One region of the Paenibacillus sp. FSL H3-0321 genome, then DNA from elsewhere that is predicted to be linked to it. Evidence: a T-box and tRNA genes for the amino acid it is inferred to sense, from the RefSeq annotation. Region 1 holds a T-box; the other holds one or more tRNA genes.
What was found. The T-box of region 1 lies ahead of lysS (lysine--tRNA ligase). A T-box ahead of a tRNA ligase gene usually reads a tRNA of that ligase, here a tRNA-Lys.

Region 1 (3,416 bases):
AGATACGCCGGTAAAAATGACGATTCCTTCTCCTGCCTTGTTTCATTTCGTGCAGGATTATAACGGGAATGAAATTTATCCGGAGCGTGAAATGTTGTACGCAGATATTATAGCAGTGTACCGGGCAGCGATTCAGGCTTTCTATGATGCAGGCTGCCGCTATCTGCAGCTGGACGATACGACTTGGGGAACTCTATGTAGCGGCAAACACCGTGCGCATCTGCGCAGCCGGGGAATTGATCCGGACCAGCTGGCGCAGGACTATGTGCGGCTGATTAACGAGAGCATCTCTCTACGTCCGGCGGATATGACGATTGCCCTGCATGTATGCCGGGGCAACTTCCGCTCCACCTGGTTCGCCGCTGGGGGATATGAGCCGATTGCCGAAGTGCTGTTTGCTCAGGCAGAGGTCGATGCTTTTTTCCTTGAATACGATAATGAACGGTCCGGTGATTTCGCGCCGCTGCGGTTTATCCGTGATCAATTTGTAGTACTGGGGCTGGTGACTACCAAACATGGAGGCCTTGAGAGTAAAGAGCAGCTTAAGCTCCGAATTGAAGAAGCCGCCCAATATGTGAATATTGAGCAGCTGTGTCTGAGTCCGCAATGCGGATTTGCTTCCACGGAGGAAGGCAATATGCTGACTGAGGAAGAGCAGTGGGATAAGCTGCGCCTGGTTATTGAAACCGCTAATGAAGTCTGGATCTGAACAGAATACGAGTTACCCACTAAGAGACCGCTCCTGAAATTAGGAGCGGTCTCTTAGTGCAGATTTGCGAGTCAGCAAGGAGACGGGAATCTGGCAGCTTCGAAAGAAGTCGTGACAACAAATGAAAATTGATCTATAAAGCCTGGAGTTGTGGTGGTGGCAAAGATTTCAACCCGATCGCCGCCGTTCAGTTTCAAGATCGTAGAAACACTTGTAGCGTTGCTTCTGTTTACATTGGTGCCGAAAAAATCGTTGTCTACCGGTGTATTAGGAGATTGAATACCATTCACCAGGATCACAAGTGCAATGACATAATTGACAGTAGGGTTTACCGGATTGACGGCAATCAATGAACTGATGGAATAAACGCCTGAAGTTTTTGGAATAAACACGGAGTGGAGAGGATCATATTCACCGCATAAATCGAATTGAACCACAGGAAAAGGAATTTTGGTAAGCTGATCTGCTTTAGTTATGCTGACAACGCTGTTAGGGGCACCGATTGCCCTAAAAGCCGATGGACGGATCGTGCTCCAGATATCCAGAGGTCTTATTCTTTTCGGTTCAACTCTTTTATGTTTTTGGATTTTTATGACCAAAGGTCTTCTTCTGAAATTTTTTTTGCGTATCGGTTTATACATGATATCCCTCCTAAGTGTAGGTGTTTACCTCATTCAACTTATATATATGGCACTTGCAGTTGATTGAAATGGGTAAATAACAGGGGATATCAGCACATTTATGGTGATATACCTATTCATCAAACGGATGTTATTGACAGATGTACACGAACCGGGTTACTATGGCTTACAATAACTTACATCAACAACAGCAATGAAGAGAAGAGTAATTGGAACGTATTGTTCACAGAGAGCTCCAGCCTGGTGAAATGGAGCAGCGATGATTCCAACGAATAAAGTCTCCGAGCTTCATACAGAATTGAGCCGGTTGCTCAAGGATGGTATGACGGGATCTCCCGTTACAGAGATAGGGTATAAGCGTAATGGCCGTACCCGAAGAGGTGAGCAGGGTAACCTGTTCGCAAACAGAGGTGGTACCACGACGCTAATTATAGCTCTCGTCCTCAAGATGACAATCTTGCGGACGAGAGCTTTTTTGCTTTTTCCAACTAAAAAATTAGAGGTGATTGGTTATGCATTGGGCAGAAAAAATAGCGAGTCAGTTAATTGAAATGCATCCTGAGCAGCAAGCCTTTGTGTGTGCTTCGGGGATCAGCCCGTCGGGTTCGGTACATATCGGGAATTTCCGGGAGATCGCGACGACTTATTTTGTAAGCAAAGCGCTCGAAAAAGCGGGCAAAGAAGTGAGGTTTATTTTTTCATGGGATGACTTCGACCGTTTCCGGAAGGTTCCTAATCATGTAGATCCAGGCTTTGAACGATATATTGGATTGCCTTATTCCAAGGTTCCGTGTCCTTTTGGCTGCCATTCCTCCTATGCGGAGCATTTCGAGCAAGAATTTGAACAAGCGCTGATGGCATTTGGGATTACACCCGAGTTCATCTATCAGAGCAGGGAGTATCAGTCGCGCCGCTACAATCCGGCCATCCTTCAAGCGCTGTGCCGCAGAGGGGAGATTTACGATATTCTCATGTCATTTAAAACAGGGGAAGCCAGTGCAGAAGACAGAGCCGCTTTTTATCCAGTTCATGTATATTGTGAGCAATGCGGAAAGGATAGCACTACGGTTGTGGATTTTGACGATCAGGCAGAAACACTAACCTATACATGTACATGTGGTCAGCATAACACTGTCTCTGTCCCGGAGGCTGCTATAATCAAATTGCATTGGAAAATAGACTGGCCGATGCGCTGGGGAATGGAAGGGGTAGCTTGCGAGCCCGGTGGACGCGATCATTCCTCTGAAACAGGCAGCTTCAACGTAGCCAGTGTGATTTCCGCACAAATCTTTGAGAATAAACCGCCATATTACGTGCCTTACGAATTCATCAGCATCAAAGGCAGCCACGCCAAAATGTCCAGCTCGTCGGGAAATCATTACACGCCTGCGGATCTTCTGAAAGTGTATACCCCGGAGAATTTATTGTTTCTGTTCGCAAAATATCAGCCGAATGCCGCTTTTCATATTGGGATGGATGAAGATGTGCTCCGAAATTATGCGGAATTTGAGCGTTTTCGTGAAGCCTACCCGTCTCCAGCGCTCCCTGAAGAGAAAAAAGCTGCTTTGGAGCTGTCCATGCACCATGTTACAGAGGCCAAGGCCCCAAGCTTCAGTCAGGTCTCCGGTATTTTGCCGCTTGTGGACTTCGATTTCGAACTGCTAAAGGAGATAATGGCACGTAACGGTGGAGGGCATAACGAGGAGCTGCTCCAACAAACCGCAAACCGTGCGGAGTTTTGGATCAGACAATGGGTTCCGCAGCGTATGATTACAGTGAATACTGAACCTGACATCGCCTATTATCAGACTTTAGAGCCCGGCGAACAGGAATGGATTAAAGATTTTTGCAGCTTACTGCGAAGAGAAGGAATGGATGAACAAGAGCTGATGACGGAAATTTACGCAATTTGTCACGATAAGGACAAAAAAATAATGAAAAACAATCAAAAACGTTTGTTTAAAATCATCTATCAATTCACTCTCAATCAACAGGAGGGACCGCGGATTCCCGTGTTAATTCAGGTGCTGGGAGCGGGACAATTACTGGATTTGTTAGACTTTTCC
Region 2 (3,416 bases), on a different contig from region 1:
AGAAGACTGTTTTGTACGAAAAAAGAAGCATTAAACAGCCTTGAGGGCCGTTTAATACTTCTTTAGGCAAGCTTATGGGGACAGGTTATTTGTATTGACCTGCCAGTGATTGCTCAGCCAGGGTTACAAGACGTTTAGTGATGTAACCACCGATCGAACCGTTTTCGTAAGAAGTTTTATTGCCTTGGTATCCATCTGGGGAGAGCGTGATACCTAGTTCTTGGGCAACTTCATATTTCAGTTGTTCCAAGGCACCGCGTGAATTTGGAGCTACCAGGTTATTGGAGCTGTTGTTTTGGCTCATTGCTGTTCACCTCCTATCGGTTGGTAACTGTATTATGTGCCGGACATGGCATATTCATAACAACAAATAAACGGTGTTTTCTGGAAATAAAATCAGCTTACCGGTAGCCGGCGTATGCCGGACCGGAAAGCGACCATTAATGCAAAAGGAAGTGACTTAAGGCTTATGAAATGCCCTTACTGCGATCACACGAATACGAAAGTGCTTGACTCGCGTCCGGCCAACGAGAATAAGTCCATCCGGCGCAGGCGGGAATGTGAGCGCTGCAACAAGCGGTTTACCACCTTTGAGATGATTGAAGAAACTCCGCTGATCGTGATCAAAAAAGACGGCAGCCGCGAAGAATTCAGCCGCGACAAAATCCTGCGCGGCCTTATCCGTGCCTGCGAGAAACGTCCCGTCTCCGTAGAGCGCCTGGAGTCCATTGTCTCCGAGGTGGAGAAGTCGCTGCGCGGCATCGCCTTAGCCGAAGTGGAGAGCCGCCAGATCGGCGAGCTGGTCATGGAGCAGCTCTACCCTGTCGATGAGGTAGCTTACGTCCGCTTCGCCTCCGTGTACCGCCAGTTCAAGGATATCAACATGTTTATGAAGGAACTGAAGGGACTGCTCTCTAAAAACACCGAGGAGTTTGAGGGGTTGTAGAAGCATTTTGCGCACCCCGAAAAACTTTTTTTGAAAAAGTGTTGACACCGAAGGCGATTTTTTATATTATATAGAAGTCGCCTACGGAACTTAAACATGACGAAGCGATGGGAGCTAACAGCTCAGTCCGGATTTTAGAATACATAGTTGTAGTTCTAAATCAGCCACATGGGGCCATAGCTCAGCTGGGAGAGCGCATCGCTGGCAGCGATGAGGTCAGGGGTTCGATCCCCCTTGGCTCCACCAAATTTCATATGGACTCTTAGCTCAGTTGGTAGAGCAGTAGACTCTTAATCTATTTGTCCAGGGTTCGAGCCCCTGAGAGTCCATCCTAAAGAACGGCAGAAATGCCGTTTTTTTGCCGTTTATGGGAGTTGGAGAAATAAGCAGAGAGTGGGGGGGTTCTGAGTTGCAAATGCCAACGGCAACAGCCCGCTCATGCATCCAATCCGGAGCTCAACCTCTGATCCCCAGATGTAAAGGTAAACGCCAACTGCCTAGTCCAAATCCCCAAACGTCAAATGCTAATGCTGACTGCCACTCCCAACGCTGTATGCCAACGTCGACCACCAGTTACGATTGGCTGGCTGCCCGCTAACTCCGAAATCCAACTTCAGACTAACCATTGCTACCCTGAATTCCTTGCGGACCCCACAGACTTTATTTTCGCTAATCAGCATATATTGCAGAGCTAACGGACCATACTGCGCTTATCCCCCTCCATCAGGCAATATTTCATATGAACATCAGCTAATAACTGCATCTGAGTCCGTAAGATAGACGAAAGAGCGTTTCTTGGAGAAATAAAGGCTCCCCGGTCCGTAAGAATTCACTCGACTCCTCCATCACATAGGCTGCTTGCACATCTCCAAGTGTCCTCCTACGGAGATTTTCAGTATTTTGCATGCGAGCTTCTCGGTAGGTTTTCAACTTTCGTTACCAGGAATTGTATACAGTAGTTCTTCCTTCACTTGTCAATAAACGATGGAGGCTCAAAGATCATATTGACTTTCTGAAATTGAGTGGATACAATGATACCTACAGGAAACACTGTTACCGTAAAATGCGCTTTACTTAACTTTCAAAAAAATCGAAAAATAGTTCTGAGTTTTGGTAACGGTGTTTCTATAGTATAACATAGTATCAAAAAGGAGAGCACCACTATGACAAATAAGGGGGAATAGGCGCTCGTACGGAAGCTTCTTCCGGTATTGGAGAGCAATTCGCGTGTACAGAATTATCTAGGGGCGCAGTTATCGCGTTTCATTACACGAAAGCAAAGTCTTCGGCTTGTTGGAAGCATGCTTCGTCCGCGTGAAAGATACAGCAGCAATAATAAGAATTCGGGTAATCAATCTGATCTTGCAGGGAGGACAATACGATGAAAGCTATACAACTGACAAACGGCTTCGGCTTTGAGGAATTAACCATGACGGAACTCGACAAACCAACGCCAGGCCCTAAGGAGGTGCTGATCTGCATGAGGGCAGCTTCTCTCAATTATCGGGATCTAGTGGTCCTCGGCGGATTAATGCCGATCGAAGTTAAATTCCCCTTCATTCCATTATCAGACGGAGCGGGAGAAATTGTAGCCATTGGACAAGGCGTAACTAGATTTCAGGTCGGACAACGAGTAGCAGGTAATTTTCAACAACGCTTCATTGGCGGCAACCCAAGACCAGGGGTGTTAGAAGAAAGTCTGGGAGGTCCGTTGAACGGAGTAGCGGCCGAGTATGTCGTTCTGCATGAAGACGGAGTCGTCCCTATTCCCGATCACCTCACTTATGAGGAGGCCTCCACCCTGCCGATCGCGGCATTAACCGCATGGAGCATGCTAATCGAATACGGTGGTTTGCAAGCGGGTGATACTGTGCTGCTGCAAGGAACAGGCGGTGTCTCCATCTTCGGGCTTCAATTCTCGCTTATGACCGGAGCACGAGTCATCATCACGTCGAGCAGCAACGACAAGCTGGAACGAGCAAAAGCTCTTGGCGCATGGCAAACGATCAACTATTCGGAGGTTCCTGATTGGGATAAGGCAGCGTTAGAGCTGACTGGCGGCGTCGACCATGTTCTGGATGTTGGAGGAGCGGCTACGATGGGGAAATCCATAAATGCACTCCGCACTGGAGGGACCGTGAGTATGGTCGGGTTCTTATCGGGCTTGACCATCTCGGAATACGATGTCTCCAGCATCTTGCACAAAGCCGCAACGGTTCGCGGCAGTCAAGTCGGCAACCGGGATCACTTTGAAAAGATGAATCGGGCGATTGCCCATCATCGTTTACATCCCGTCATCGACCGCGTATTCCCTCTAGAACGAATTGGAGAAGCTATCGCGCTCTTGGCTGAAGGAAAGCAATATTTTGGTAAAATCGTAGTCCAAATCTAAAATCTCTCAAAAATGATACAGGAGGCGCTCTAATGCCCAATAAACCAGTTAACTCCGTTAAATCTACTGAAAGCGTGA

Region 2: it encodes a tRNA-Lys, which carries the amino acid that the T-box ahead of lysS (lysine--tRNA ligase) is inferred to sense. The anticodon was not compared.

The regions. Positions count from the first base shown of each region.
Region 1 is NZ_JBBODH010000002.1:22,640-26,055, reverse strand. Features, by position in the region: gene MHI45_RS34830 (5-methyltetrahydropteroyltriglutamate--homocysteine S-methyltransferase) at 1-709, shown strand, start outside; gene MHI45_RS34825 (ABC transporter permease) at 781-1,350, opposite strand; T-box leader at 1,535-1,798, shown strand; gene lysS (lysine--tRNA ligase) at 1,863-3,416, shown strand, end outside.
Region 2 is NZ_JBBODH010000001.1:6,762,324-6,765,739, forward strand. Features, by position in the region: gene MHI45_RS29720 (alpha/beta-type small acid-soluble spore protein) at 86-304, opposite strand; gene nrdR (transcriptional regulator NrdR) at 470-946, shown strand; tRNA gene MHI45_RS29730 (tRNA-Ala) at 1,117-1,192, shown strand; tRNA gene MHI45_RS29735 (tRNA-Lys) at 1,203-1,275, shown strand; gene MHI45_RS29740 (zinc-dependent alcohol dehydrogenase family protein) at 2,328-3,338, shown strand; gene MHI45_RS29745 (SMP-30/gluconolactonase/LRE family protein) at 3,371-3,416, shown strand, end outside.